Regions from separate parts of the Mesorhizobium sp. WSM4310 genome, predicted to be linked through region 3. Evidence: riboswitches for the same ligand, from Rfam matches in the RefSeq annotation. Region 3 holds a riboswitch; each other region holds the start of a gene.

Region 1 (10,171 bases), on a different contig from region 3:
CTATCTTCGGAGGCCCGGTATTTCAAGTGGCCGTCGCGTCTGAGCTGGCCGATGCTCTCGAGCAGGCGTTCGACTATCTTCAGCTCCAGATAGTGAGAGAAGATTACGAATTGCCGCGGGATCACGGCGGCCGTGTCGAAGCGTATCCGCTCCGGAATGAGGTTCAGAACGGCGTTGTCGATTAGGGGCGAGAATGTCTCATTGAGCTGGAAGAAGACGCCATACCAAGCGAGCTTGCCGACTTGGTCCGAGAGACTTTTGTCTTCAAGAATATGGACTGTGGAAAGCGAGCGAAGAATGCTGGTCTTGCCGCTGCCTCTCGTCCCTGCGACGAAGACCGGCTTGGCGGCGGCAGAAATCAACGCCGACTTCTGACTGAACCACAGTATCGGGCGGCTTTCGTACTCGATCCTGTTGGGGCCGAACGGATTCTCCATCGCTATTCGTCCCTTACCTTAATGCGCCAAGCCGAGTTTGCCTTGGTGAGGCCGTCTATCTCGATGAAGCGCGCCGCTTGGAGCATCAGAAGAGAGTCTTCCAGATCTAGCCCGAGCTCGGCGGAGGCAGCAATCTCAGTGATCTCGTCCCAGAAGAGTAACCCATTCCCGCGCCTGGTGGCATGGTCGCGCAGTCGGCGCAGCAGGTCAAACGTGTCGTTGTTCAGAAAGGCCTTGCCGTTGGACATGGTCGAAATAAAGCAATGTTCGCCTTCCATGACCGTCCCGTCGGCGACATTGGTGCGGTAGGGTATAAGTCGGATGCCGACGAGCTCTCCCTGATCGGTCGTGAAGAAGACGAGCTCATTGAAACCTGACTGTATCTCTGGTGCTGAGATGCAGATCAATTTGCCGTCCGGAAACCTTGGATCGTTGACGATCTCGACCGGATCAGCATGTATGTGTCCATGCAGGTAGACGATAGGCTTGTTGCCCTGCAGCAGCTGAGTTCTGACAAATCCGCTGTTGAGCATCTCCGCGTATGGCGTAATGCGCGGAGTCTTTTGTGGCAGCAGATTGTGATGGCCGATTATGATGCCGTAACGCATGTCGGGCTGCTGGAGCAATTCCTGTAGGCCTGCAAGCATCTCACGCGAGATGTATGGCGTGTCCATCTGACCGTAATACTCGTCGTCGGACGCCTCCTTGTCTGGATCGCTGGGAGGTGTCGCGGGCGAATGTCCCGAGATGTCCGGCGAGCCGAGATCTAGAGGCTCTGTAGAAGGACTGAGTGCCTCGAGACGATCACGAAGGAACGCGGGAAGGTTTTGAAGCTCCCAACTGCCTATCGCTGTGTTGACGAGGATGAAGTTTGCGCCTGCGGATCCTGTCGGAAGTCTGAAGTGCACGGGTTGGTCCACGGGAACGGTCTGCCAACCCAAGCGGGCGGCTAAACTCGCCATTTCGCTGAATTTCTCAGTCGGTCCAAGTTCGCGCGCGTCATCACGGTTCACATCGTGATTTCCCGGTACGAATATCAACGGAAGCGCCTTTGAACTGCGTCCCTGTGCGCGGCAGAGCAACGTGAAATGCTGGAATGCCGAAGCAATGAAGGTCTTGTCGCCACGGCTCGTGAAATCCCCCATGAAGGCGATCGAATCCAAGGGCTTCGAAGTCGTCAGCCGCCGAAGTTTCGTCAAGACGGCACGCAGCGAAGACGCGCGTAGCTTCTGCGTTATTTTCGGAGCGAACTTGCTATCCTTGGCATCGATGTTGCTAGAGGAAGGATGCCAGTCCGGATAGTGAATATCGCCTACTTGAAGGATTCGCACCCGCCGCATAACTCGCCCCCCTGCCGAGAGCCATAGACTAATCCGTTCGCTTTTGCCAAGCGCGAACGATCATCCGCAGTGTCCTTAACGAGGTAGCCTGCACTTTTCGAGAATTGCCACGGCGGCTATTTTTCGGCTGTGAAGCACACGAGACCCGTGACGTGAGACCCAGTTGCTCAATGCCCAGTTGCTCAATGAGCTTTCTTACGAATAAGGGAGAATTTCCGCGGCCGGACTATCTCTGAGCGAGCGTGCATGACTGCCAACGGAAGGTCTTGCACGCACCCTTGCGATCTTGAGCAATGGTCGCCATGACTTTCTTCTTGCAGGCTTTTGAGTGGCCCAGCCTGCGATCACCAGACCCCACCGATTCTAAAGAGCGTGGCAGATGGGATAGTCGAGGTTGCCCGTGCACAGTCACGCTCAGGGCTTGCGCCGCCCAGAGGACACGCTGAAAAGGCAGATTGGGGCGCAAGCACGCCATTCACGAGAGGTTCGACATGAAGACCATGCAAGAAAAAGACATTCCGGCATTCGTACAAGCAGTTGTGGACGCCGGCTGCAAAATTTGCGCGATTGGCAACTTGGGATACGTCTTTGGCGATGCTGATTTCACGCCAGCGCAACGGAGGGCCGTCGAGCCACAGCTGCGTAGGATTGCTGAAATCTACGGCGAACGCGATCATCTCATGAACGAGATAGCTGTATATCTGCGGTCGATCGGACGCCATGTCGAGGTTGAGCCGAAGACAGGTATTTCCTGATGGCCGTGATCGCGAGAAGCCGTCTTCCAACCTCTGAATCCTAAAGGAGGTGACCCCCAAGGCCGTTCGTCACCTTCGACCAGAATAACCACATCCGTGACCGCCTGAGCTACTTGGTCGATACGCGCACATGGCCAATACAGTTTCTCCATCCTTCACGAAGCGAATGAGGCTTTGGCCATTCAGCCCCGGTCTACGGGGCGTGACTTGTCCCCGATGCATGCGCGAGCTCTCCGCCCGGCTGGCCGCCGGTCGTCGCCACCGGCCGAAGGCGCCCGAATGCGCTTGACAAGATAGCGTCAGCCCGTTCAACCTAAGGCATTCACCAGGGGAGTCCCGGCAAGGGGCTGAGATACTGCTGGCTTTCGCGGCGCAGTGACCCGTTGAACCTGATCCAGTTCATACTGGCGTAGGGACGGTGCAAGCGCTTTGCGGGAGTTTACGCCCGAGGTCCTGTTGCAGCAGGTCTACAGAAGCGTCTTTTCATCCTTCCGGCACAGAACTGGGTCTCCAATGCATGAGCAAAGGAGCCTCACGATGAATGCCCTCACCCCCGCCGTATCGACGGGACCACTGCCCGCCTCGCGGAAAATCCACAAGCCCGGCGTCCTCTACCCGCAGATCAGGGTGCCGATGCGCGAGATTTCCGTCCATCCGACGGCCGGCGAACCGCCCGTCACCGTCTACGATCCGTCCGGCCCCTACACCGATCCATCAGTCGAAACCAGCATCGAAAAAGGCCTTGCCCGGCTTCGCCACGAATGGGTCACGGCGCGTGGCGATGTCGAAGCCTATGACGGCCGCCACGTCCGGCCGGAAGACAATGGATTCGCCACCGGCGAGCGCCTGACACCGGAATTTCCGATACGCAATCGGCCGCTCAAGGCCAAGCAGGGCAAGGCGGTGACCCAACTTGCCTATGCGCGCGCCGGCATCATCACGCCAGAAATGGAGTTCGTAGCCATCCGCGAGAATCTCGGCCGCGAGGTGATGCGCGGCAAGCTGCAACGCGACGGCGAAGCCTTCGGCGCGGCGATCCCAGATTTCGTCACACCCGAATTCGTGCGCGACGAGGTGGCGCGCGGGCGCGCAATCATTCCCGCCAACATCAATCATCCCGAGAGCGAGCCGATGATCATCGGTCGCAATTTTCTGGTCAAGATCAACGCCAACATCGGTAACTCGGCTGTCACATCGTCGATGGCCGAAGAGGTCGAAAAAATGGTCTGGGCTATCCGCTGGGGCGCGGACACGGTGATGGACCTGTCGACCGGCCGCAACATCCACAACATCCGCGACTGGATCGTGCGCAATGCGCCGGTGCCGATCGGTACGGTGCCGCTCTATCAGGCGCTGGAAAAGGTCAACGGCATCGCCGAGGATCTGAACTGGGAGGTCTACCGCGACACGCTGATCGAGCAGGCCGAGCAAGGCGTCGACTATTTCACCATCCACGCCGGCGTGCGGCTGCACTACATCCCGCTGACCGTCGACCGGGTCACGGGCATCGTCTCGCGCGGCGGCTCGATCATGGCCAAATGGTGCCTGCACCATCACCGGGAGAGCTTCCTCTACGAGCATTTCGAGGAGATCTGCGACATCGCCAGAGCCTATGACGTCTCCTTCTCGCTCGGCGACGGCCTTCGTCCCGGTTCAATCGCCGATGCGAACGACGCGGCGCAATTCGCCGAACTGGAAACACTTGGAGAACTCACCAAGATTGCCTGGGCAAAGGACTGCCAGGTGATGATCGAAGGCCCGGGCCATGTCCCCATGCACAAGATCAAGCAGAACATGGACAAGCAGCTCGCAGTGTGCGGTGAGGCGCCGTTCTACACGTTGGGGCCGCTGACGACCGACATCGCGCCGGGCTATGACCACATCACCTCAGGGATAGGTGCCGCCATGATAGGCTGGTTCGGCACCGCAATGCTTTGCTACGTCACGCCGAAAGAGCATCTCGGCCTTCCCGACCGCAACGACGTCAAGATTGGCGTGATCACCTACAAGATAGCCGCCCATGCAGCCGATCTGGCGAAGGGCCATCCGGCAGCGAAAACCAGGGATGATGCCCTTTCGCGCGCGCGCTTCGAGTTCCGCTGGGAGGACCAGTTCAACCTGTCGCTCGACCCCGAAACCGCACGGTCCTTCCACGACCAGACCTTGCCCAAGGAGGCGCACAAGCTGGCACATTTTTGTTCGATGTGCGGGCCGAAATTCTGCTCCATGCGCATTTCCCACGACATCCGTGCCGAGGCCCAGAAGGAAGGCATGGCGGCAATGGCGGCAAAATACCGGGAGGGCGGCGATCTCTACATGCAGGCGGACGAGACTGGCGTACCGGTCGTGCCAGAGGCTCCCAAACCATCATGAGGGTGCTCGTCAAAGGGGCCGGCGTTGCCGGCCTCACCGTCGCTTTCGAACTCGCCGCCCGCGGCGCGACGGTCACCGTCGCCGAGATGCGGCATGGCCTTGGTGGCAACGCGTCGTGGTTCGCCGGCGGCATGCTGGCGCCATGGTGCGAGCGCGAAAGCGCGGAGCAGCCGGTGCTGGATCTCGGACGCGATGCTGCCGACTGGTGGGATGCGGTGCTGTCGGGTCAGGTGACACGGGCCGGGACATTGGTCGTGGCCGCGCCGCGTGATGCCGGTGAGCTTGACCGGTTCGCCAGTCGCACGTCAGGGCATCGGCGCGTCGATGAAAACGAAATTGCGCTCCTGGAACCCGACCTCGCCGGCCGCTTCCGGCGTGGATTGCTCTTCCCCGACGAGGCTCACCTCGACCCACGCCCGGCGATGGCGGCACTTCATGACAAGCTTGCGACCATGGGTGTCAAATTCCACTTCGGCTGCGACGCCCGGCCTGTTTCGGGATTCGCCCGTCAGATAGACTGCATGGGAATGGCAGCGGCCGATGACAGGCTGCGCGGTGTTCGCGGCGAAATGCTGATCCTTCGCACGCCTGATGTCTCGCTGTCGCGGCCGGTCCGTTTGCTTCATCCACGCTTTCCGCTTTATGCCGTGCCGCGCACCGATCACCGTTTCATGATCGGAGCGACGATGATTGAAAGCCAGAGCGCCGGACCGGTGACGGCGCGTTCCATGATGGAGCTGCTGGGCGCCGCCCATGCCCTCCATCCGGCCTTTGGTGAGGCCGAGATCGTTGAAACCGGTGTGGGTGTCCGTCCGGCATTTCCCGACAATTTGCCACGCGTCGAAACAGACGGTGAGATCATCGCGATCAACGGTCTTTATCGTCACGGTTTTCTCCTCGCCCCCGCCATGGCGCGCCAGGCTGCCGACCTGGTTTTCAGTCAAGACAGAACCAAGGAGCATGCTCATGAAACTGATGGTCAACGGCGAGGCGCGTGAGATTGCCGCCACCACGCTGGCCGAGTTGCTTGCCGCGCTCGACTATGAGGGCGATTGGCTCGCCACCGCCGTCAACAGCGACCTCGTGCACAAAGCCAACCGCGCGGAGTTCCAGTTGAGCGACGGCGACCGGATCGAAATCCTCTCGCCCATGCAGGGCGGCTAGCATGTTGGAGCTTTATGGAACCGAGCTTTCGTCGCGCCTGCTTCTCGGCACGGCTCAGTATCCTTCGCCGGCCATCCTTGCCGATGCAGTCAAGGCATCGGGCACGTCGGTGGTGACCGTCTCGTTGCGGCGTGAGATGGCGGGCGGTAGGGCCGGCGAACAATTCTGGTCGTTGATCCGCTCGCTGGGCGCCAGAACCCTGCCCAATACCGCCGGCTGCCTCTCCGTCAAGGAAGCCGTCACCACCGCGAAAATGGCGCGCGAGGTCTTCGGCACCAACTGGATCAAGCTCGAAGTGATCGGCAATCACGACACGCTACAGCCGGATGTGTTCGGTCTGGTTGAAGCCGCCCGCATCCTGTGCGAGGACGGCTTTGCGGTATTCCCCTATACCACCGACGATCTCGTTGTCGCCGAGCGGCTGCTGGAAGCGGGCTGCAAGGTCCTGATGCCGTGGTGCGCACCGATCGGTTCCGCCTTGGGACCGGTCAACATGACGGCGCTGCGCTCGATGCGCGGATATTTCCCTGGCGTCCCGCTGATTGTGGATGCGGGGCTCGGACGGCCGTCGCACGCGGCCACCGTCATGGAACTCGGCTTTGACGCCGTGCTCCTGAACACAGCGGTCGCCAAGGCGGCAGATCCGGTCGGCATGGCGCGTGCTTTCGGTAAGGCGGTCGACGCCGGTCGTGAGGCGTTCAGTTCGGGAATGCTCGAACCGCGCGACGTCGCCGTGCCATCGACACCGATGGTCGGCAGGGCCGTTTTTTCATGAAGCTCGATCCCTTCTACCTGATCGTCGACAGCGCCGCCTGGATCGAAAGGTTGGCGCCGCTCGGCGTCAAGCTGATTCAGCTTCGCATCAAAACCATGGATGAAACCGGGCTGCGCGCGGAGATCCGCAAGTCGAAGGCCTGGTGTGTCCAACACAAAAGCCAGCTCATCATCAATGATTATTGGCGCCTGGCAATCGAGGAAGGCTGCGATTTCGTGCATCTGGGCCAGGAGGATTTGCAAACGGCCGACCTCTCGAGGATACGGGCAGCGGGCGTCAGGCTCGGATTGAGCACGCATGATCATGTCGAGCTGGAAACGGCCATGTTTGCCGAGCCCGACTATGTCGCGCTCGGTCCGATCTATCCCACCACTTTGAAGAAAATGAAGTGGGCACCGCAAGGGCTAGAGCGGATCAGCGAGTGGAAGCGGCGGGTGGCGCCGATCCCATTGGTCGCCATCGGCGGCCTCAACCCCGACCGCCTCGACGGCGTCTTTGAGGCCGGCGCCAACAGCGCCGCAGTGGTCACGGACATCACGTTGAGCTTCGACCCCGAAGCGCGCACGCGAGAATGGATCGAAAAGACGGACCGATGGCGATGAGACGAGAACCGCATGTGCTTGTCGTTGGCGGATCAGATTCCAGCGGGGGTGCTGGAATAGCACGCGACATCGAGACGATCTCTGCCGTTGGCGTGCGCACCTGTCTCGCCGTCACAGCGCTAACGGTGCAAACGCACGACGCCGTGATCGAAATCCATCATTCGCCACCCAGCATGGTGGCCAATCAGATGTGTGCCGCGCTACAGGCCAACGACGTAGCCACAATCAAGATCGGCATGCTGGCGACTGCCAAGATCATTGTTGCCGTTGCCGCAGTGCTGCGCAAATTTCCGCAAGTGCCGGCAGTACTCGACCCTGTGCTGGCCTCCACCTCAGGCCGCGCACTTCTGGAAGCAGGCGCTATCGCTGCCATGAAGCGCGATTTGATGCCGCTTTGCTGCATTGTCACGCCCAACCTTCCTGAACTGGCGCTCCTTACTGGTTCCGAACCGGCTTCGGATGAGGACGGTGCGCTCCAACAAGGACAAAGACTGCAGGCCGTCGGCCCTCAGGCCCTGCTGATCAAGGGTGGGCACGCGTCGGGTCCCCGATCGGCCGATATTCTGTTACGCTCCGATCATGAACCCATCCACTTCGACACGCCGCGCCTTGCTATATCGATGCGCGGAACAGGTTGCATGCTGGCCAGCGCGATTGCGGCGCATCTGGCGAAGGCGAAGTCGCTCGAAGATAGCGTGCGCGAAGGCAAGCTGTTTGTGTTCGAGAAGCTTCAGAAATGCCGGCTGAATAATCACAACGTTCTGCGTCCAGCCAAGCAGACCCATTTTCCAGAATTTTTCCAGTAGCGAGACTGGAGGGCTACTGCTTCTCTATGCCATCCTTACAACGCGTTGAGTTCCACTGTGCCGTCCAGAATTATCTGTCGTTGTCCAGAATTAAGCCGGGCTTAGAACTGAAACGAACCCGCCGAAAGGTACGAGCGGCCCTCACTCGATAAGGGTTACCAAACCTATTCCTGTGGGCTACCAATCCGCGTGGTGGGTGGCCTTAGGTTACCAATCAGTGTGGCGTCCGGAATTATCTGCCTCTCTCCGGAATTAAGCCGAGATTAGAAGATCGGTGCGGTATTGCGCCCGGTCAAACCGTGTCGATTTGCGGCGTAGCCGACGTGTCTCACGCTTGGCGGCGTCGCACGCTGGTCCCGATTGTCGCCCGAATATCTGCCTACCGGCGACAGTGAATGCGCCAAGCTAGACCTTCGTCGATAGGGCGGCTCCGGTTTACCAATCCTGTCGTCCTAGGTTGACCAATCCGTTGTCGACCGTGAGCGGGTTTACCAATAAGGGCGGCTATATTCTGCGCAAACCCAATCACCTGATGCCAATCCAGAATTAATCGTCATTAAGGGCATTGGTAAACTCAGTCTGAAACCCCACCCTTAGCCAGAAAACTCTCCTGTTTTCAATCGCATAGCCCGCCCGCCAGCAACCGATAATTCGGGACCGGTAAACCCGTGAAAGGCCCAATAATTCCGGACGTCACACCAGTCTGCCCTTTTATGCGACTTTTCGAGCACAGACCGGGAACATCTGACCGTTTCCATTCATCGCCCAAGGCCGGTTTAGCGCTGGAAAAGCCAAAGTGCGGGAGTAAGAATGGCCGCAACGGGGCCGGAAGCCGTCGGTCAGCTTTCGGGGAGTGATCCCGGTAAGTTCGCAACTCATTCGCTTCTTTTCTGCAGTCCCCGCCATTACGAGTTGGCGGTGTCGGTCGCCGAGGGGATCAACGCCATTACTGCGGCTAGTTCGGCCCTCCGGACGAGGAATGGCATGCGCGTCGTCCCATAGTGCTTGGCAAGATGGAAGCGGTGCATGCCTCCTACGATGTGAACTTGGCCTTGGTACTCGCCGAGCAAAGGCGGTGTGACACCGCGGCCATGCAGCCATCGGTAGGCGATCCCACAGCTCTTGCTCTTGTAACGTTGATGCCAAGGACCCTTGTCCCTGCTGGCGGCGTAGGTAAGCCTGCCGCCAACGTCAGTGACATCAGCGTCGATAAGAATGAAATCCGTCGAAGCGTGGTCGCTGGGATCATCGCCGTCGAACGCGAGATAGAAGTTTGCAGGATCGCAGTCCCATATCGCAGTCAGTGCAACCGGAATGTTCTTTCTTCCTTTGCACCAGATGTCGACCTTGCGTTTCTCCTGAGCGCGGGCGACCTCGAAGGCTTCGTCTAGTTTTCCTTCCGCGACATCCATGGCTGTGATGACGTTCAAGCCAAGGGCCGTCAGACGGTTGATCTCGTCCACGTTCGCCATGCCTTCTCCTCTGGCAGCAGATTATTATCCACCGTTGGAAGATGCGGCGGCAATCCAAGCCTGAGGCACGAGGGCCTGTCCACGCCATTCCTCAATCAACTTGACTCCGGGAAGCTTGCCCCAGACGTCCTCATCTGCATGATCCAGCACGATGATCTGGAGGCGACCTTTCGCGGCCATGACCTCAGCGCCTAGGAGCGCAAAGACCTTCCTGACGGCGACCACGTCCTGATCCCTCCACGCGATGAGGTCGGGGCCCTCGTCGCCCGCCGCCCGCTTAGGAAAATAGACTTGGCTAGGTTGGTCGAAGATCAGCTGACCAGGGACTGGGTGATGAGGTTCGGCCAGGAAGTAGTGCTGCAGCGCAAGCATTAGTGCGACGTGATACGCGAGCCAATTGGCGCCGCTGCCAATCTCCCACAGGTAGTCCTCACGCGTTCCCCTAGT
Region 2 (10,171 bases), on a different contig from region 3:
TCCCCGGGCGACCATTTCAGCACGGTCACCAGTCCCTCCATGACGTTCTCGATGGCGGTGCGGTGCGGGAACAGCTGGAAATTCTGGAACACCATGCCGGTCTGCAGGCGCAGCCGCCTGATATCGGCGGCCGGCACCTTGATGCCCGGGCGAAACTCGAGCGTCTCGTCGCCGATGCGCACCGTGCCCGAAGTCGGGATCTCCAGGAGGTTGATGCAGCGCAACAGCGTGCTCTTCCCCCCGCCCGAAGGGCCGACCAGTGCCGTGACACTGCCTTCGGCGATCGCGACCGTCACGCCCTTGAGCACCAGATTGTCGCCGAAGCGCTTTTCGATATTGGTGAGGCCGATCATGCGCGCGCCTCCAGGAAGCCGCCATAGCGGTTGAGCCGTTCCTCCAGCCGCGTCTGCAGGGCCGACAGCACGGAACTCATCGCCAGATAGAGGATCGCCGCCTCGACATAGAGGATCAGCGGCTCATAGGTGGTGGCGACGATGCGCTGCGCCGCCTGGAACATCTCGGGCACGGTGATGGCGGCGGCCAGCGAGGTGTCCTTGACCAGCGAGATGAAGGTGTTGGAGAGCGGCGGCACCGCGACGCGGCCGGCTTGCGGCAGTATGGTGCGCCGCATCGCCTGGCTCCAGGTCATGCCGATCGAATAGGCGGCTTCCCACTGGCCCTTCGGCACGGAGCCGATGGCCGCGCGGATGATTTCCGACGTGTAGGCGCCGATATTCAGCGTGAAGCCGATCAGCGCTGCGGTAAAAGCATCGAGCAGGATGCCGACCGACGGCAGGCCGTAGAAGATCAGGAACAGCTGCACCAGCAGCGGCGTGCCGCGGAAGATCCAGACATAGAAGCGCACGAGCATGACCAGCGGCTTCGGCCCGAACAGTCGGCCGAGGGCTGCCCCGAGGCCAACGGTCAGGCCCAGCACGAAGGACAAGAGCGTCAGCGGCACGGTGAAAATCAGGGCGGCCCAGAGCAGCGAAGGCAGCGACTCCAGCATCAGTTGCAGCCAGTGCGGCACGAAAGACCCTCCAGAATGGTCGAGATGGCTTCATTGAAGCGCGAATGCGTCAGCCATATCTAGACAAAAGCGGCGAGCCGTCAAAGACGGCCCGCCGCTGGTGCATTACAGGGGCGACAACTCGCCCTCACTCGAAATTACTTCGAGACGTCCTGGCCGAAATAGGTGTCGGCGATCTTCTTGTAGGTGCCGTCGGCCTTGATATCGGCCAGCGCCTTGTTGATGGCGGCAACCAGTTCCGGATCGCCCTTGCGCACGATGACGCCGGAATAGTCGGCGTTTTCCTCTTGCGCGGCGATCTTCACATTGGCGTCGGGCTTGTGCTTCTTGAAGTCGAGGAACGACAGGCTGTCATTGATGGTGGCGTCGGCGCGGCCGGTCAAAAGCAGCTGGATAGACTGGTCGAAGCCGTCGGTGCCGACCAGTTCGGCGCCGTTCGCCTCGGCCAGCTTGCCGAAGTTCGAAGTCAGCGACTGCGCCGACTTCTTGCCCTTGAGATCGGCGAAAGTCTTGATGTCGGGGTTGTCGCCGCGCACGATCAGCACCGCCTTGGAGGCGATGTAGGGATCGGAGAAATCATACTTGGCCTTGCGGGCGTCGGTGATGCCGACCTCGTTGATGACGGCGTCGTAGCGCTTGACGTCGAGACCGGCGATCAGCCCGTCCCATTTGCCCTCGAGGAACTCGACCTTGACGCCGAGCTTGTCGGCGAGCGCCTTGGCGATCTCGACGTCGAAGCCGACCAGCGCGCCGGACGCGTCATGGTAGGTGAAGGGCGCGTAGGTGCCTTCCGTGCCGACCTTGATGACGCCGACCTGCTTGATCTGATCGAGATTGGCGCCGGCATGGCCTGATGTGGCCGCCAGGGCCTGCAGTGTTCCGGCGACGATAAGCGATTTGAGCCATTTCATATTTTTGTGATCCCGTCCTGGCCTGATGTCTGGCCTGCTGTGAGGGTTGGAAAATGACAGATGCGAGCCGAAAGAATAAGGAACCTGATTTCAAAAACAAAGAAATCCTGAAACCAAATTCTCCAAATACGAGTCCGTGCAGCGACTGAACGTCCCCGGAGACCGCGTCGAAATCGCCCGGACAGCATCACTCGCCCGCCCGCGCCAGCGGAACCTTTCTCGCGCATGGCAGTTTTGGCTGTTCTAGGGCGCGACGCCGCGATTTCAACCGGTGCCCTGCCAAGTTCGTAACATCGGGTATATCGCCTGAGCAGGGAGCGCCTCATGATGGAAGATACGGCAGGACGGATCATGGTCCGCGCGGCGATGAAGGCTCCCTATCTCGAACGCGACGAGGAACATCGGTTGGCCTTGCTCTGGAAGCAAGACAACGACCAGAACGCCCTGCACAGCATCACCGTGGCGCATATGCGGCTGGTCATTTCCATGGCCTCGAAATTCCGCCATTACGGCCTGCCGCTCGGCGACCTGATCCAGGAAGGCCATGTCGGCCTGCTCGAGGCCGCCGCCCGCTTCGAGCCCGAGCGCGAGGTGCGGTTTTCCACCTATGCTACGTGGTGGATCCGGGCCTCGATGCAGGACTACATCCTGCGCAACTGGTCGATCGTGCGCGGCGGCACCAGTTCCGCGCAGAAAGCCCTGTTCTTCAACCTGCGCCGCCTGCGCGCCCGGCTGGCGAACGGCGCCGAGCCGCTTTCCAACACGACGCTCTACCGCGAAGTGTCGGTTGCGCTTGGCGTCTCCGAGGCTGACGTGGCGATGATGGATTCACGGCTGTCGGCGCCCGACTCCTCACTCAACATGCCGCTTGCCGACGATGCGGGCGCGACCGAGCGGATGGACTTCCTGGTTTCCGACGATCCGCTGCCCGACGAGATCGTCGGCGACAAGATCGATGTCGCGCGCCGTTCGCTTTGGCTGCGGGAGGCGCTTCACGCGCTGAACGCCCGTGAACTCAGGATCATCGAGGAACGCCGGCTGAACGACGAGGGCGCCACGCTCGAGGCGCTCGGCGAGACGCTCGGTATTTCCAAGGAACGCGTCCGCCAGATCGAGGCCCGCGCCATGGAAAAGCTCAAAGTGGCGCTGGTGAAGCAGAACCCGGAATTTCTGGCGACAGCCGCCTGATTCCGCGCAGCGGGATCCTATTTGTCGGTGACGATCTTGACCTTGTCGCCGGCCGAAACCGCGGCCCCTGGTGACAGCGCGTTGAGCACGCGGAACAGATCGAGCTTGCGGTCGACGCCGACCATCTGCGCGGCGAGCGATCCCATGGTCTGCCCCGGCTGCACGGTGAGCACGCGGATGTGCAGCGGCTTCAGAGCCGCTTTTTCAGCGGCACTCAGGATGCGGAACGACCCGCTGACCGAACGCGCCACCGCCTCCAGCGAGGTGCTGGCCGAGGGCGCCGCGGTCAGCAACCGGTAGACCTGGCCGCCGGCACGGATCACCGCGATGTCGAACTGCCAGCCTTCAGCACTGGCATGCGCGGTCGCGGCCTCGTTGCCGTTGATGGTTTCCTGCTTGACGCTGCTGTCATCGAGACCGGCCACCCAGCCGCTTCTGATGTAGTCGGTCAGGGCGCGGTTCTTGTCGATCGAAACCCCGTCGAAGCGGATCGCAATGTCGCCCGGCCCGGTCGCCGTCACCGCCGCCGCCGAATTGTCGATGATGAAACCGTCCGGCACCGTGAACGACACGCCGAGACCCGGATGCAGGAAGGTCTCGCCACGCACATAGCCTTCTTCCGGCGTGTCGCCATAGAGCAGGCCGTCTATGCCGGCGAGGAAGGAATCGCGGTCGCGGGTGCCGACGCCGGGCGCGCCGAACTGGCGGGCATGGCGCTGCGCCAGGTCGATGCGCTGCGGCGTGTTGGGGTGCGTCGCCAGGAAGTCGAGGCTGGCGTCGGTGGCGCCGCTGATCGAGCGGAAATCGGTATAGGCCGACATCGACTGCAGGAAGCGGCCGGCGGCATAGGGGTCGTAGCCAGCTTCGCCGATCGACTTGATGCCGATGGCGTCGGCCTCGAGCTCCTGGTTGCGCGAGAACTGCGCGAGCCGGAGCTTGCCGCGGATCAAAGCCGCCTTGGCGGTCGGGCTGTCGCCGAGCACATCGGAAACCACTTTGGTCGCCAGGCCTTCCTCGGCCTCCAGCTGCTGACGCTGCAGGCCGTGATTGGCGGTGACGTGGCCCATCTCATGCGCGATGACGGCGGCGAGTTCGGACGAATCATTGGCCAGCGCCAGCAGACCGCGCGTGATGTAGAGATAGCCGCCCGGCAGCGCGAAGGCGTTGACGTTGGGCGAATTGAGGATGGTGATGCGGTAGGTCTGGGTCGGGTTCGCCGACACAACGGTCAGATTGCCGACGACCTTGGCGACCATGCGCTCGAGCTTGGGATCGGAATATTCGCCGCCATAGGTCGCCAGGATGCGCGGATGCTGCGCCTTGGCCAGTTCGGCGAGCTTGTTGTTGGCACTGACATTGTCGACCGTGATCGGCTTGTCGGACGGCTGGAAGCCGGATTCCTGGACTTCCGGAGGCGTGAACATCTGGCAGCTTGCGAGCGCCACGGCAAAGCCGGCCAGCGCCAGAAAGCGCGCTAGCGGGTTCATTCGTAGCTTGTCGACGCCGATCGCCAGAGCGGCTTCCTTTCAGGTCCCGGCGCATGACCAAGAAAATCGGGAGCGATCTTCGGAACCTGTCATGCGCAAATACAAATTTCTACGGCACCCGATGCGCGTCCCCTGGGGCGCGCGGCGGATGCAGTAGGCAAATCACGGCCTGTGCCGGACCAGTAGGGCGGACCTAGCCACACTACTTCTGCCATGGCAAGCAAGCGCCCCTTCGCCTGATACCGGTTTGACCGTAAATTATGTCCGCTTCCGGGCAATATCTCGTGATACGGCATTGCCGGCACCTGCACCGATATAGCGCCGGAACGCCTCCGGACCAGCCCCGGCAAAGAAATCGTCCGCGCTGCCGGTGGCGGCAACGGCGCCATCGTCCAGAAACACCACATTCTGGCCGATGCGGCGGGCGTCCTGTGGCTGGTGCGTGACGAACAGCACCGTCATGCAGCGCTCCGCATGCACACCGGCAACCAGGTCGAGCATATCGTCACGCAAGGCGGGCCCGAGCGAAGCGAAGGGCTCGTCGAGCAGCAGCACCGGGCGATCGCGCACCAGCACGCGCGCCAGGGCGACGCGCTGGCGCTCGCCGCCGGAGAGTTCGCGCGGCAGCCGCTTGTCCTTGCCGCCAAGGCCTGTGCGTTCCAATGCCTCGGCAATGGCGGTTCGATCGGCTTCGGTCAGCCGCAGCGATGGCGAGCGGCCGAGCCCGACATTCTGCTCGACGGAGAGATGCGCAAAAAGGTTGTTTTCCTGAAACACCATCGACACCGGCCGCGCAGCCGGAGGATCGGCGCCGACATCGACACCGCCGATCACCACACGGCCTGACCGCGGCGTCTCGAAGCCGGCGACGAGGTTGAGCAGGGTCGACTTGCCCGAACCGCTCGGCCCCATGATGGCGGTGATTTCCGCCGCCGCGAAGGCGACATCGAAGGTGAGCGGCAACTCGCCATAGCTGAACGAGACCTTGTCCAGCCGCACCGGAACACCCTTCCCTCTCATCCCCCCGTCAGACATTGCAGACCTTGTCTCTTCCCAGCCAGTCAGCCGCCAGCACCAGGGCGAGGCAAACGAGGCCAAGCAACAGCGCCAGGCCGGCGGCGTCCTCGGTGCGGTAGCTGCCCATGCGCGCCAGGAGAAGGTAAGGCAAGGTCTGCACGGAATCACTGCCGAACAGTGCGATGACGCCGAGATCGCCGAGCGACAGCGCCATGGCGAAGGCGAAGGCAGTGGCGAGCGGCCGCCGCAATGACGGCCAGTCGACCAGCCGCAGCCTCGCCCAGCCGGAAATGCCGAGCTGCGCGCAGAGCCGTTCGTGGCGCTCGCTCGCCGCGTCATAGGCGGGACGGACGGCCCGCAGCGCGAAAGGCATAGCCATGACCGCGTTGACGGTGACGACCATGACCGGGGCGATGGCAAAGACATCGCCGGCATGGCGCAGCAGGAGGAACCAGCCGGCTCCGATGACGATCGGCGGCACGACCAGCACAAAACCGGCGCCGGTATCCGTGGCATGTTCGAGCAGTGTTCCTGGACTGGAGCGGCGGTTCAACGCGAGTGCCCGCCGCGCCATGGTCAGCGCCAGCGACAGCATCACCGAAAGCAGCGCCGACAGGAAAGCCAGCACCACACTGGTCAGCGTCGCCTGCCGGACTGTGGCCTCGCCGGCGAGCCGGCCGAGATCGGCGCCCAAGCCTGCCGAGACGGTCGCGGCCATCGGTCCGACAACGAACAGCAGCGCCAGCACGATGAGCACGGCGTTGAGTGACGCCTCGGTCGTATTGACGGAGAGATAACGGCGCGCCGCCACCGGCAGGTTGGTGTCGCCGACGACATTGGCGCCAAGCCGCGTCAATGCCAGCACCATGACAAAGGTCAGCGCGATCTGCAGCAAGGTCAGGGCGACCGCCCGCGCCGGGTCGAAATCGAAGCGCAGTGCCTGGTAGATGCCGACCTCCAGCGTCGTCGCGGCCGGGCCGCCGCCGAGCGTCAACACGATGGTGAAGGAGGTGATGCAGAGCATGAAGACCAGCCCGGCGACACCCGGCAGAGCGGCGCGCAGCGTCGGCCATTCGATCAGCCGGAAGGCCGGCCGCGCCGCCATGCCGAGCTGGCTTGCCAGCCGCCACTGGTCGGCGGGAATGGTCTGCAGCGCCTCGAGGAACAGGCGGGTCGCCAACGGCAGGTTGAAGAAGACGTGGGCCACGAGAATGCCGGACAAGCCATAGATGCCTGGCCAACCCTGGCCGCCGACGGCGCTGAACAGCCCGGCGAAATAGCCGGCACGGCCGTACAGCGCCAGTATGCCAAGCGCCGCGACGATCGCCGGCAGCGCCAGAGGCACGGCGAAGAGCTGCAGGATGAAGGCGCGGCCGAAGAAACGCGGATGCCGCGACAGGGCGCGCGCCACCACCAGCGCCGGGATGACCGAAAGCAGGGTCGAGAGGGTGGCCTGCCAGAGCGTGAAGCGCACAACGCGCAGCAGATAGGGATCGAAGGCCGCCCAGGCGCCCGAGAAATCGTGAGCGCCTTCGACAAGCAGCCCGGCAAATGCGCCGCCGATCAGCAGCGTGATCGCGCCGAGCGCAATGACGCCAGCGCTGGCGCGAGGATCAGCGCGTTGCACGATCGACCGCCAGTCTCCGCATAGCGACACTTATAGAAGGTTGCGTTCCTTGGCGCCCCCCTCTGTCCTGCCGGACATCTCCCCCACAAGGGGGGAGATTGGCTGTTTCAGCGCCTCGCTCATACCTATAGCGTCGGCGATTGGCGAAATCACCGATAGCATTCGATCTCCCCCCTTGTGGGGGAGATGTCCGGCAGGACAGAGGGGGGCGCCGTAGAGCACTCATCTTTCGATCATATGGCCAAACTATTTGCTCATCACCGCCAGCCATTCATCCACCCAGGCCTTGCGATTGGCGGCGACCTCCTCGGGGCTGAACAGCAGGGTCTTGGTCGGCTTGACCAGTTTGTCGAAGGCCGGGTTGAGCGGCTTGTCGGTCTTGCCGGCCGGGAACATCCAGTTGGTCTCGGGGATCGCGTCCTGGAATTTCGGCCCGGTCATGAAGGCGATGAATTTTGCCGCCAGCGGGTTCTTGGCTCCGGTCGTGGTGATGCCCGCGACTTCGATCTGCAGATATTCGCCTTCCTCGAAAGAAGCGGCCTGGTAGCGCTGCGTGTTCTCGGCGACCATGTGATAGGCCGGCGAGGTCGTGTAGGACAGCACCATCGGCGCCTCGCCCTTGGTGAACAGGCCATAGGCCTCGCTCCAGCCCGGCGTCACGGTCAGCACCTTCGTCTTGAGCTTGGCCCAGGCTTCCGGCGCCTTGTCGCCATAGACCGACTTCACCCACAACAGCAGGCCGAGACCCGGCGTCGAGGTGCGCGGATCCTGGATGACGATCTTGTCATCGGCACTGCCTTCGACCAGTTCCTTCAGGCTCTTCGGCGGCGTTTTCAGTTTTTCGGTGTCGTAGACGACGGCGAAGTAGCCGTAGTCGAAGGGAACAAAAGTATCGTCGCTCCAGCCACCCGGCACATTGATATCGGAGACCGCGCCATGCGGGGCAAACAAACCGCTGGCCTTGGCATCGGCGGTGAGATTGGTGTCGAGGCCGAGCACGATATCGGCCTTGGTCGACGCGCCTTCGAGCTTGACGCGGTTGAGCAGGGCCACACCATCGGCGACCGAGACGAACTCGACGTCGCAGCCGCATTCGGCCTCGAATTCCTTCTTCACCACCGGGCCTGGGCCCCAGTCGGCGGTGAAGCTCTCATAGGTGTAGACGGTGAGCTTGTCCTTGGCCAAGGCCGGCCCGGACAGCGCCACGGCCATGGTCGAGACAAGAGCGTATAAAAGCGTGCGCATCGGCGCCTCCTTCGTTCGAATTGAAAGGAATTGAGGCGTCGGACTATCCGAAACGTCTAATCCCTCCGCCGGTACAAACCGGATCAGGTTCAGCGGGTTGGCGAGACTGCCTCTCAGCCGGTCCGCGAAGATCGCGTCCGGCACCCCGTTAGAGCGTTTTGACACATAGGCCGGGTCGGGGAACCGCGCAAGTGGCAGTTTGCCGGCCTTCCGTTTCCGCTGCCGGGCTGGTACAGGCCACCAGATATGAGCACATTCACCATTCTGCTTGGCGGCGATCTCATCCGCACGCCCCGGCTCGACCGCCAGGTCGGAGGCTCGCGCGTCATTGCCGCCGACGCCGGCATCGGCCATGCGCGGCTTCTGGGTCTTGTGCCTGAATTGTGGGTGGGCGATTTCGATTCCGTGCCGGCCGACCTGCCTGACGATCTCGCCGCCGTGCCGCGCCGGACCTTTCCGGCGGAGAAGGACAAGACCGACGGCGAACTGGCCATCGCCGCCGCACGCGAGCGCGGCGCGACCAGCCTGGTGCTGGCGGGCGCGTTCGGCGGCAAGCGCGCCGACCACGCTTTCCTGCATCTGGCGCTCGCCCTGCGCCTGGCCGAGGCCGGAACGGAGGTGCTGTTGACCAGCGGCGCGCAGGAAGGCGTACCCTTGGCGTTGGGAACGGCCGGCTTCGACTATGCCGACGGCACGCTGTTTTCGATCCTCGGCTTTTCCGAACTTGTCGGCCTGACCGTCACCGGCGCCAAATGGCCGCTCGACCAGGTCGAGGTGGCCTTCGGTTCGTCGCTGACCATTTCCAACGAGGTCAAGGGCCGCCTCGAAATCGCGCTCGGCCACGGCCGCGCGCTGCTGCTCGCGCATCCGTATCCACTACCTGAAAGCTGACATGGCCCCGCCCCTTCTCAATCTCGACGGGATAAAACTGACCTTTGGCGGCGCACCGCTGCTCGACGGCGCCGCCTTGACCGCTTCGGCTGGTGACAAGATCGCGCTGGTCGGCCGCAACGGGTCCGGCAAATCGACGCTGCTCAAGATCGCCGCCGGCCTGATCGAGCCGCAGGATGGCGAGGTGTTCCGCCAGCCCTCGGCAACCGTCCGCTATCTGCCGCAGATGCCCGACATGGAAGGTTTCGCCAGCGTGCGCGCCTATGTCGAGGCGGGGCTTGGGCCAGCCGACGATCCTTACCGCGCCTCCTATCTGATGGAGCATCTTGGTCTCACCGGCGAGGAACGGCCGGGCGATCTCTCAGGCGGCGAGGCCAGGCGCGCGGCCCTGGCCCGTGTCATGGCGCCGGAGCCTGATATTCTGTTGCTTGACGAGCCGACCAACCATCTTGACCTGTCGGTCATCGAATGGCTGGAAGAAGAGCTCGTGCGCACCTCCTCGGCGCTCATCGTCATCTCGCACGACCGCCGTTTCCTCGAGCGCGTGTCGCGCGCCACCGTCTGGCTGGACCGTGGCCAGACCCGCAGGCTGGACAAGGGCTTTGGCCATTTCGAGGAATGGCGCGACCAGGTGCTGGAAGAGGAAGAGCGCGAGCAGCACAAGCTTGGCCGCCAGATCGTGCGCGAGGAGCACTGGCTGCGCTATGGCGTGACCGCACGCCGCAAGCGCAACATGCGCCGCTTGGGCGAGCTGCAGACCATGCGCCAGCGTTTC
Region 3 (10,171 bases):
GCTGGCTGCGGCTTTGGTTTTCCCCAAGCAGGCATCGGCGGCCACGCCATGGGTCTCGTCCTGGCGCGGCTCAGGGCGCAGGCCAGCGTGGCGAAACGCGCCAGTGCGCCAAAACCTGCCGCGACCGCAAAGCCGAAGCGCGCGAAGAGGGCCAAGGTGGCGAAAAGGAAATCCCGCACCAGGAACCCGGCCAGATCGGTGCCGAAGACCGGCTTGGCTGCTTCCGCAAACGCAGCCAGCACCATGGATCAAGTCGATGGCTGACGAAGCCGCCGCCGGGCCGGCGCGCCGCATGACAAAGCCGGCAAGGCGCAAGCCCGTCGCCAAGCCTGCGTTGGCACGCAAGCCTCGCGCGACGCGGACGAAGAAGACGCTGGGCGACGATTTTCTCGCCGCCGTGCGCGCCGATTTCCGCGCGCATGGCGCCGCCGTCATCGCCGAGGTGCGGGCCGGCAAGCCCGACCAGTATCTGAAGATCGTGCTGTCGGTGCTGCCCAGGGATTTCGATGCCGCCATCAACCATCTGGACGCCTTTTCGGATATTCTGTTCGAGGTGATCGTGCAGAAGTTCAAGTCGGCGACGGAAGACTGAAAGGCCGCCGAAGCGGGCTTTCGCATTTCCGATGGTTGCTTCATGCGGCAGGCTGCACTGCGAGAACGCGCTGATGGCTGCGCAGCCCGATATATGTGCCTCTCAATGGAATCTGGTTTTGAAGACGCGAAAGACCTCGCACCAGAGGCGGAAATCGGCCAGTCGCCCGGCGAAGTGTGCTTCCATGGCGCAGTAGGCCGCTGCGGTCTGCGCTTCCGGCCCATAGAGCTCGATTGCGGCAATTACTGCATCGTTGGGATCGGCGAAATCTGAAAGCCTCAGTGCCGCGCCATTGTCTGTCCGGAGCATCGAGCAACACCTTCTGTTCAGCGCCTTCATGCCGCATATGTGGCGCAAATCATGCCTGCGGCCCAGCGGCTTGGTTGCTAGTGGGGACTGGCAGCGGAAGGCCACTGGGCCTGACCGGCAGGGCCTTGAGATGGCAGCGCCGACTGGTGAAGATATTTGCACCCCTGCTCATATCAGCGAAACGTGCGAACGAAGGAAGGGCGAGGCGCGCTGGCTGCGGCCGGCGGGTTTTTCGACAGCTGCTCGCTCCTTGAAAAACCGCGATTCAATTAGCCTCCGCTGAAATCGCTCCCGAAACCGCCTTTGTTGGGCCGGAATGGGGCACCAATCGAATGATGCGCTGGCCTCCCGTATCATTGCAAAATACATGGCCGGCATCATTGAGGAAACCGAACTGATTTCGATCTCCAGGCAACCATGTTGAGCCAAATCGCTCGTGGATCGCATGTCGCCGGTATTCGGAACGGAAACAGGCTTCGCAGCTTCTATCTGAGCGAAGCTTGTTGAGGCAGGGCCTAATGTTCAGTGACAAGGAAACCCGATTATTAGAGGCTGGGCTGTTCATGGCGGTGCCGCTCTCAATCCTCATCGCGGTCTTGGTGGTTAGCCTTACGTTTGGCTGGTTTGGGTGACGGATTGCACGCGGCGGGGCGCGATCGACGGCCAGTATCTTCACGTTCATTCCTGCCTACGAAGGCTTGCCGTGCGTCCGAGAATTCGCGCCTGACGGCTCGATCGAGCCAATGCCCGCCTCGGCCCGCGCCGAGGCGGGCTTTTTGCGTTTGTGGCGCCCGCCCGGCCACTGCTATATCCCGATGAAAGGTTGCCGAACTCGCGGCGGCGTTGATCCAGCCCGGGGTTACGGATGCAGATTGAACGATATGATGGGGACCGCGAAATATTGCTGCCGCTGTTTGCCCTTGCCGACGATTCCCCCACGCAGGTTTCCAGCTATATCGATGAGGGCGAGGTGCTGGTCGCGCGAGAGGGCAACAGGATCATCGGCCACGTGCAGCTCATCGAGACAGGCGAGGGCGGTGTCTTCGAGCTCAAGAGCCTGGCGGTCCGTCCGGCAAGACAGAGCGAGGGGCTGGGGCGTGCCCTTGTCGCGGCGGCGGTCACCCGCTGCCGCGAGCGTTACGGCCGGCGCCTGATCGTGTCGACCGCGGCGGCCGATATCGGCAATTTGCGATTTTACCAAAGACAGGGCTTTCGAATGTCTCGCATCGTGCAGGATGCCTTCGGGCCATCGACCGGTTACCCCGAAGGCTTGCTTGTGAACGGCATTCCGCTGCGCGACCAGGTGGTTTTCGAACGCGATCTCGGCGCGGATTGAGGGTGAGATCGTCGACCTCGCGCTCCAGCTTTGGGCGCAAACCATCCGATAGCCCGCTCCGGTTCGCCGGGCGGGCTATTTTCGCGTTTCTGGGCCTAGGCGAGGATGTTGACTGCGCGGGCGGCGACCAGTGCGATCGTCAGCAGCGATATCATCGATTCGGCCATCATCAAAAGCTTGGCGCGCTGCGACAGCGGCAAGGTGTCGGTCGGCGAAAATGCCGTCGCATTGGTGAAGGCGAGGAAGAAATAATCGACGAAGCCCGGCAGCCAGTCGCGGATCTCGCGGTCGTTCAAGGTCATTTGCGGGAACAGGAAGTCGGAATGGGCGCGATTGACGAGGCCGCATGTCGGCGGCCCGCCGCGGTCCGTGCTCCAGAACCACAAGGCAAAGACGATGACGTTGGTGACCCAGATGTTGAGCGCGTCGATCAGCAGCGTCTGGCCGCTGGAGCCGGCATGGCCCGCCAGCAGGGCGCGCACCAGGAACACCAGCGAACCACAATTCATGACGCTGACGACGCCGGTCATCACCAGCGCCGTCCTGCGGATGATGACGCGAAACCGGCCGACCAGATACCAGTGCTCCTCCTCGAGCGCTTTCTGGCTGGCGACCTGTGTCCAGGCGGTGGCGACGGACAGGGGCACGAGCAAGGCGGCCTCCAGCGCCGGCGCCAGCCAGCGCGGGCCGAACGAAAGATCGTTGATCACCAGGAGCTGCAAACAGATGATGACGAGGACAGCCGCACGTGCCAGCCAGAAGTCGAGCGCGCGATGGTGGATGACGGCATGGTGGTGACGCATCGATATCAGGGATGTTCAGACAGGACCAAATGGGCGGCTGTTCTGCCGGGGGAGGGCAGCGGAGCGCCGAAATTCCTGCCCAATCTTGGTTTTGCAATGGCTTGCAAGTATACTTTTTTGTAAGCTTTGATTATGGGGACTGTTCGGCAAACCGGACGATGTGATTTAAGCGCCGCATGGTGGGAATAAACGACTCCATGGATGGTTGGGCGCCGGCGGGGCTGACTTCCGCCGGCCTCGACTCGTCATCGGTATGGCCCGGCCTGCTCCGCCATCCCTGGTATTTGCTGGCGCTTTTGTGCCTGGTGCAGATCCTGTGCTGGACGGCGGTGCCGGCACTGATCGATCCCGCCCCGCCCGGCGACGTGGTGGAAGGTTTCATGTGGGGCCGCGAATGGGTGCTGTTGACCTACAAGCACCCACAGCTTCCAGGCTGGCTGCTCGAAACCAGCCATCTTCTGACCGGATCGTTCCGCTGGCCGCAATATCTGGTTGCCCAGCTGACGATCTCGTCGACCTTCGTCCTGGTCTACCTGCTGGCCCGCGACATGCTCGGGCAAAGCCGTGCGCTGGCCGCCGTGCTTTTGATGCCGTCGCTCTATTTCTTCGGCTGGCCGACCCCGCAATTCAATCATGACTACGCGCAGATGCCGTTCTGGGCGGCCATCTGCTGGCTGCTCTGGCGCGCCGGCCGTGGCGGCGGGCCGGGCTGGTGGCTGGCGCTTGGACTGGTGTCGGGCGTCGGGCTCTATGCCAAGTTCTCTACCGGCCTGCTGCTTGCCTTCGGCGCGCTCTGGCTGTTGCGCGACGCACGCGCGCGCAGCCGGCTGGCGACGCCCTGGCCATGGCTTGGCCTTGCCGTTTTTCTCGCCGTTGCCACACCGCTGGCCATCGCGCTCTACCGCATCGATTTCCTGCCGCTGACCTATTTCGCCGCCCGCGACCAATGGGTGGCCGAACACCGGGCGCGCCTTTATTACATAGGTGTCCAGATGGCCGGACTCTCCGGCCTTCTTCTGGTGCTGGCGATATCAGGCCTGCTGCGGCGCTCGCCCGCCCCCGAAGTGCCCGTCGAGCGCAGCATTCTGGTCTATCTCGTGTGGATGGGGCTCGGCCCGGGGACCCTGATCATGGTGGCCTCGTTGTTCATTGGCGCCGGCGAGTCCTGGGGCGCGCCGATGTACAATCTTGTCGGTGTCACGGTGCTGGCCTTCCTCGGCCACCGGCTCGGCGCCATCGAGATGCGAAGGCTGGCGATCTGCGCGTTCCTCTGCATCGTCACCGTGTCGGGCGCCTATGCTGCGCTGCGCTGGACGGGCTGCAATGTGCGGGGGCGCTTGGATGCCGTCTGCTGGCCGGCGGAGCCGATCGCGGACGAGGCCGAGGCGGTCTGGCACGCGGCGGCGCCCGGCCGGCTCGACATTGTCGGCGGCGATACCCAGGTGGCCTTGCTGGCTGGCCTCAATGCCTATGACAAGCCGTCGATCTTCACCGATCTTGACACCCGGTTGGCGCCCTGGATCACCAGGCAGCGCTTGCGCGACCACGGCATGCTGATGGTTTGGCGAGGACATGGCGTGCCGCCGCAGTTGCGGACATGGCTGGGCAACCTCCCGGTCAAGACCGTTCTTTTCAATTGGTCGCGCACGGCGCCGCCTTTGGCAATCAGCTTTGCTGCCATTCCGCCGGGCACGCTCTATCCGCAGCTTGCCGTCGACAGCCCGACCCGGCATCTGCCCAACTGAAACGGTTCGATCCCCGATCGCGTCGTGATATCGTTCGTTCATGGCCGCGTTGTTTCCACGCGACTGGACGAAGCGGACGACAATGCCCATCTATTGGGAAATCCAATTTTGTCTGCGCAATTCCGGGCGGGAAACGCTCGCATGAGCTGGAATTGCTTTTTGAGGAGACGTGACATGGCGACTTCGACCGAACGCGCAGTGCTTGCCGGTGGCTGTTTCTGGGGCATGCAGGATCTGATACGGCGCTATCCCGGCGTCATCTCCACGCGCGTCGGCTATAGTGGCGGCGATGTGGCCAACGCCACCTATCGCAACCACGGCACCCATGCCGAAGCCATCGAGATCAATTTCGATCCGGCAGTGATCAGCTATCGCACGCTGCTGGAGCGCTTTTTCCAGATCCACGACCCGACGACGCGCAACCGCCAGGGCAATGATGTCGGGTTGAGCTACCGTTCGGCGATCTACTATACGAGCGACGAGCAGAAGCTCGTCGCCGAAGATACCATTGCCGATGTCGATGCCTCCGGCCTGTGGCCAGGCAAGGTCGTCACGGAAGTCGCGCCGGCCAGTGCCTTCTGGGATGCCGAGCCCGAGCATCAGGACTATCTGGAGAAATATCCAAACGGCTACACCTGCCACTTCGTCAGGCCGGGCTGGAAGCTGCCGGTTCGCGAGAAGGCCGCATCCTAACGATTGGGCAAAAAGCATCGTTGGGAATGATATCGAAAAGCCGCCGGATGTCCGGCGGCTTTTTCAGTTTGGGCAATCACTTACTTGCCGCAGTTGTTGTCGTTCACGGTGGGGCCGTCGCGTTGCCGTTGGCATCGGACTGCGCGCCTTGCGGATTGGTCGGGCAATTGCGATCCGCATCGGAGTTCATGTCGCCCGGCGCGATGGTCGTGCTGTTGGTAATTGCCGGATCGACCGTATCGGGCGAAGCCGGCGTGCTCGGGTCTACAGTCACTGACCGGCCGCTGCCGCCGGACCCATCCATGGCGTTTGCGGTGTTGCTGGTGCAACGCTTTTGGCCCGGTGCGCTGAAAAAACGGCTTCCCCTTCCGTTGGAATGGTGCTTTAACGCGCTCATCCACAGGGGTGCTCCGTACGGTCGGGGCTGAGACGGGGGCGGCAAGCCCACAGACCCTAGAAGCTGATCTGGGTAATACCAGCGGAGCGAGGCGGGCGATGTTTTCAGGCGCACAGATTTCCCTTTATCCCATGGCCGACGATTTCGTCGGTGTCATCTTGGGCGCGCTCGGCGCGCTCGACCCCTACCGGGACAGGCTCCGTATCGAGACCGACGACATCTCGACCTTGCTGGTCGGGCCACCCGAAGTGTTGTTCCCGGCGCTGCGCGACCTGTTCGTGGCGGCGGCGCGGAGCGGCAAGCATTGCGTGCTGTCGGCCGCCATTTCGCGCGGCTGTCCCGGCGAGCCGGACGATCCGATCTGCCGCTCCGACGCGTTTGGCGGGCCTGTCGGGCCGCTCGGGCCGCGCAAGGAAGCCGCCATCACTGTCGTGCGCAATGCTGCTGCCACCGGCCAGCCGGCGGCGGCGCAATTCTCGCTCTATGTGATGGGCACCGGCGACCACATGGATGAGATCTATGGCTGCATCGATTTCCTGAAACAGTCCGGCGTCTACGATCGCTCCAAGAACTTCTGCACCAAACTGCGCGGCGATACCGGCGCGATCTTTTCGGCGCTGAATGAAGCCTTCTGCCGCTTCGGGCCGGGCGCCGGCCACGTAACCCTTGACGTCACGGTTTCCGCCAACAGCCCCACCGCTGTCTGAACAGAACGCGCCTTCGTCGCGCGGCCGTCAAGGTTATCCTCTCTTGGTCTCATCGTCGTCAAGCCGCCCGCGGCAGCTCGCGGGTCTCTTCGCCAAGGCAGCACCGGCCGTGATGTCGGTCGGGTTGCTGCTCGTGGCCTGGGAACTCTACGCAAATTATTCCGGCATCAAACCGACGATCCTGCCGGCGCCGTCGCGCGTCTTCGAACAGGCAATGCTCAATCGCGAGGCGCTGATCGACAACGCCATTCCCACCATCCGCGCCACGCTGATGGGCTTTGCCTGCTCGCTCGGCGCCGCTTTCGCGCTGTCTATGCTGGTCGACTTCTTCCAGCCGCTGCGGCGGGCGCTGTTTCCTGTCTTCATCGTCAGCCAGACCTTGCCGCTGGTGGCCATCGCGCCGCTAGTGGTGTTGTGGTTCGGCTTCGGTTTGACGCCGAAGATCATGCTGGTGGCACTGGTCACCTTCTTCCCGATGCTGGTGGCTCTGGTGCAGGGCTACGAGGCGACCGAGGTGGAGATCGGTCAGATGCTGCGCGCCATGGGGGCAGGGTGCTGGCGTGTTTTCGTTCTGGCGCGGCTGCCTTCGGCACTGCCGTATTTCTTCGCCGGCCTGCGGATATCCATCACCTATGCCGTGGTCGGCGCCATCTTCGCCGAATATGCCGGTGCGGCCAAGGGACTAGGCATCTACATGCTCAACGCCAAGAACAATTTCCGCCCCGATCTGGTGCTGGCCGCGGTCGGCGTCAGTGCCGCACTCACGCTGATCCTGTTTGGGCTGACGGCGCTCTTGCAGCGCCTCGCCATGCCCTGGGAACGGATCGACCGCCAGCCGGCAGGGAAGGGGCCGGGGCGATGAGCCGGCTCGAATTGCGGCATGTGCGCAAGGCGTTTGGCGGCCTCGACGTGCTCGCCGACATTTCGCTCAGCGTCGGTGCCGGCGAATTCGTCTCGATCCTTGGGCCTTCGGGTGCCGGCAAGTCGACGCTGTTCCAGCTTCTGACGGGTGCCGAGCATGGCGAAGGCGAGATGTTGTTCGACGACATGCCGCTCGACGACCATGGCCGGCATTTCGCATTCATGCCGCAGCGCGACGCCCTGATGCCGTGGCGGCGCATCCTCGACAACACGACACTCGGGCTGGAAGTGCAAGGCGTCGGACGCCAGGCGGCGCGGGCGCGGGTCGCGCCGCTGCTTGCCGAGTTCGGGCTCGCCGGCTTCGAGCGGCATTTTCCGGCACAGCTTTCCGGCGGCATGCGCCAGCGCGCGGCGCTTTTGCGCACCGTGGTGCAGGAGCGCGACATGCTTTTGCTCGACGAGCCGTTTGGCGCGCTCGACGCACTGACCCGCGCGGCCATGCAGCGCTGGCTCGAGCAGATGTGGCGGCATCATCGCTGGACGGCGCTGCTGATCACCCACGATGTGCGCGAGGCGGTGTTCCTGTCCGACCGCATCTATGTGCTGTCGGCGCGCCCGGCCCGTGTGTTGCGCGAGATCACGGTGCCCTTGCCGCGTCCGCGCGATCCGACCGGCGCCGCCGCGCAACAGGCCGGCGCACTCGAGGCCGAGATCCTCGACATCTTGCTCAACCCCCAACCATCCAAAGGACATGACCATGACTGATCTGACACGCCGGCAGGCTTTGCTGCTCACCCTTGCCAGCGGTCTTCCGCTGATCGCCGGAGCGAGCCGTGTCTTCGCCGCGACGCAAAAAATCACCGTCGCGCTGGACTGGACTGTCAACACCAACCACATCGGGCTGTTCGTCGCCCGCGACAAGGGATTTTACCGCGAGGCCGGCCTCGAGGTCGACATTTTGCCCTATGGTGATACCGGCGCCGGCACGCTCGTCGCCAACCGCGTTGCCGATTTCGGCATCAACGGCACCATCAGCCTGTTCACCCAGAAGACCGCCGGGGCCGACCTGAAGGCCGTCTACGCCGTGGTGCAGTCGGAAACCGGCCGCGTGGTCTTCAATGCGGCGCGCAGCGAGATCAAAAGTCCGAAGGACCTTGACGGCCTGACCTATGGCGGTTTCGGCAGCGCCTGGGAAAACGCACTGATCTCGACCATCATCCGCCATGACGGCGGCAAGGGCAATTTCGAAACGGTGACGCTCGGCACTTCCGCCTATGAAGCGCTGGCCAATGGCTCTGTCGACTTCACGCTCGAGGTCTCGACCTGGGAGGGCGTCGAGGCCGAACTCAAAGGTATCAAGCAGCGCAGCTTCGTCTATGCCGACTACGGCGTGCCCGACGAGCATACGACGCTGATCTCCTCGAGCGAAGCCTATCTCGAAGCAAACCCGGCACTGGCGTCGGCTTTTATTCAGGCAACGCGGCGCGGCTATCAGTTCACCGTCGATCATCCAGCCGAAGCCGCAGCGCTGCTGATCGCCGCCAACAAGGATGCCTTGACCAATCCGGCGTTGATCGAGGCGTCGCTGAAGGCGCTGATCGACGGGCATTATCTGCGCGCGAAGAACGGCGCCATCGGCACGATGGATCCGGCCAAGATGGACGCCATCGGCGACTATCTCTTCAAAGCGGGCATCTTGCGCGACGCTGATGGTAAGATCCTGACGCAGCGCCCTGATTTCACGAAGTATTTCGTAAATCTGAATTTGGGATGAGGCTGGACAAGCATCACCCGGTATCGGACGGCCTGTTCCGTTAGGTTCGCATGCGGGGGGCGTCCCGCACCCGCATGCTTTCGCAGGAGTTGTCCCGTTTGATGCCGATCCGATCGTCCCGGTTAACCCCCCGGCAATGGTTGCGTGCAATGGTCGCTTCGAGGGATCATCGGGGTGTTTGCGTTGCTCACGTCAAAAAGTGAAGCGTTTTCGCATAATAATGAGGGCGGATTTTTCTCCGCGGCGCGAAAGCGTGACATACTGGTCGATCTGCGCGAAGGCTTCTTTCGCCTCTGTGCCCTGGCCTGCGCGGGGCTGTTCGTCTATCGCGGCATGTCCCAGCTCGTGGAGGACCCGACCCGGATCAACGCCGCGCTGGTGGCGATTTCCGAGATCCTCACTTTCACCTGGCTGCTTCTGTCGCGGCGTCCGGTGACGCGTGACTGGAATCCGCTTACGGTCGTCGTCTCCGTGACCGCCAGTTTCGGTGTCGCGTTGATCAGCCTCCAGCCTGGCATAGCGCTTGTTCCGGTCTATTTCGCCGCGCCGCTGCAGTTTGTTGCGCTGTTGTTCGTCATCTGGGGCAAGATATCGCTTGGCCGTTCCTTTGCCATCCTGCCTGGCAATCGCGGCGTGATGACCGGCGGCGCCTACCGGATTGTGCGGCACCCGATCTATGCCGGCTACCTCGCCGGCCATGTGCTTTATCTGCTGTCGGCCTTTTCCTTCCACAACCTCGCTGTCTATGCGGTAATCACCTACATGCAGCTGTATCGCATCCTGCGCGAGGAGGCCCTTTTGGCCGCCGAACCGGAGTATCGCGCTTACATGGAACGTGTGCGCTACAGGCTGTTCTACCGCCTGTTTTGAGGGCAGGATTGTCGATTGAAGAGGCTGGGGTCCGCGATCGGCCGGTCGCCATACCGGTCCGCGCGTCGGCATTGGTGGCGGAAC

Evidence for each region. A riboswitch is a leader RNA that binds a small molecule or an ion and turns the genes downstream of it on or off. The one in region 3 is predicted to bind thiamine pyrophosphate.
Region 1: another riboswitch for thiamine pyrophosphate. It lies ahead of thiC (phosphomethylpyrimidine synthase ThiC); the one in region 3 lies ahead of FJV80_RS30525 (YkoF family thiamine/hydroxymethylpyrimidine-binding protein).
Region 2: another riboswitch for thiamine pyrophosphate. It lies ahead of thiB (thiamine ABC transporter substrate binding subunit); the one in region 3 lies ahead of FJV80_RS30525 (YkoF family thiamine/hydroxymethylpyrimidine-binding protein).

Annotation. Positions count from the first base shown of each region.
Region 1 covers NZ_VFTA01000048.1:23,467-33,637, reverse strand. Annotated here, with positions in the region: gene FJV80_RS31210 (hypothetical protein) at 1-437, opposite strand, end outside; gene FJV80_RS31205 (metallophosphoesterase) at 440-1,777, opposite strand; gene FJV80_RS31200 (hypothetical protein) at 2,269-2,532, shown strand; TPP riboswitch at 2,850-2,966, shown strand; gene thiC (phosphomethylpyrimidine synthase ThiC) at 3,070-4,905, shown strand; gene thiO (glycine oxidase ThiO) at 4,902-5,903, shown strand; gene thiS (sulfur carrier protein ThiS) at 5,872-6,069, shown strand; gene FJV80_RS31175 (thiazole synthase) at 6,071-6,844, shown strand; gene FJV80_RS31170 (thiamine phosphate synthase) at 6,841-7,446, shown strand; gene FJV80_RS31165 (hydroxymethylpyrimidine/phosphomethylpyrimidine kinase) at 7,437-8,252, shown strand; gene FJV80_RS31160 (hypothetical protein) at 9,158-9,724, opposite strand; gene FJV80_RS31155 (DUF3732 domain-containing protein) at 9,749-10,171, opposite strand, start outside.
Region 2 covers NZ_VFTA01000014.1:33,118-43,288, forward strand. Annotated here, with positions in the region: gene FJV80_RS16730 (amino acid ABC transporter ATP-binding protein) at 1-353, opposite strand, end outside; gene FJV80_RS16735 (amino acid ABC transporter permease) at 350-1,030, opposite strand; gene FJV80_RS16740 (amino acid ABC transporter substrate-binding protein) at 1,168-1,941, opposite strand; gene FJV80_RS16745 (RNA polymerase factor sigma-32) at 2,266-3,129, shown strand; gene FJV80_RS16750 (M48 family metalloprotease) at 3,147-4,616, opposite strand; gene thiQ (thiamine ABC transporter ATP-binding protein) at 4,875-5,636, opposite strand; gene thiP (thiamine/thiamine pyrophosphate ABC transporter permease) at 5,644-7,260, opposite strand; gene thiB (thiamine ABC transporter substrate binding subunit) at 7,507-8,505, opposite strand; TPP riboswitch at 8,549-8,663, opposite strand; gene FJV80_RS16775 (thiamine diphosphokinase) at 8,752-9,396, shown strand; gene FJV80_RS16780 (ABC-F family ATP-binding cassette domain-containing protein) at 9,398-10,171, shown strand, end outside.
Region 3 covers NZ_VFTA01000045.1:14,455-24,625, forward strand. Annotated here, with positions in the region: gene FJV80_RS30485 (hypothetical protein) at 1-264, shown strand, start outside; gene FJV80_RS30490 (hypothetical protein) at 257-592, shown strand; gene FJV80_RS30495 (hypothetical protein) at 695-931, opposite strand; gene FJV80_RS30500 (GNAT family N-acetyltransferase) at 1,767-2,237, shown strand; gene FJV80_RS30505 (hypothetical protein) at 2,333-3,040, opposite strand; gene FJV80_RS30510 (glycosyltransferase family 39 protein) at 3,238-4,785, shown strand; gene msrA (peptide-methionine (S)-S-oxide reductase MsrA) at 4,960-5,478, shown strand; gene FJV80_RS30520 (hypothetical protein) at 5,582-5,875, opposite strand; TPP riboswitch at 5,870-5,983, shown strand; gene FJV80_RS30525 (YkoF family thiamine/hydroxymethylpyrimidine-binding protein) at 5,974-6,582, shown strand; gene FJV80_RS30530 (ABC transporter permease) at 6,626-7,444, shown strand; gene FJV80_RS30535 (ABC transporter ATP-binding protein) at 7,441-8,208, shown strand; gene FJV80_RS30540 (ABC transporter substrate-binding protein) at 8,201-9,217, shown strand; gene FJV80_RS30545 (isoprenylcysteine carboxylmethyltransferase family protein) at 9,392-10,087, shown strand.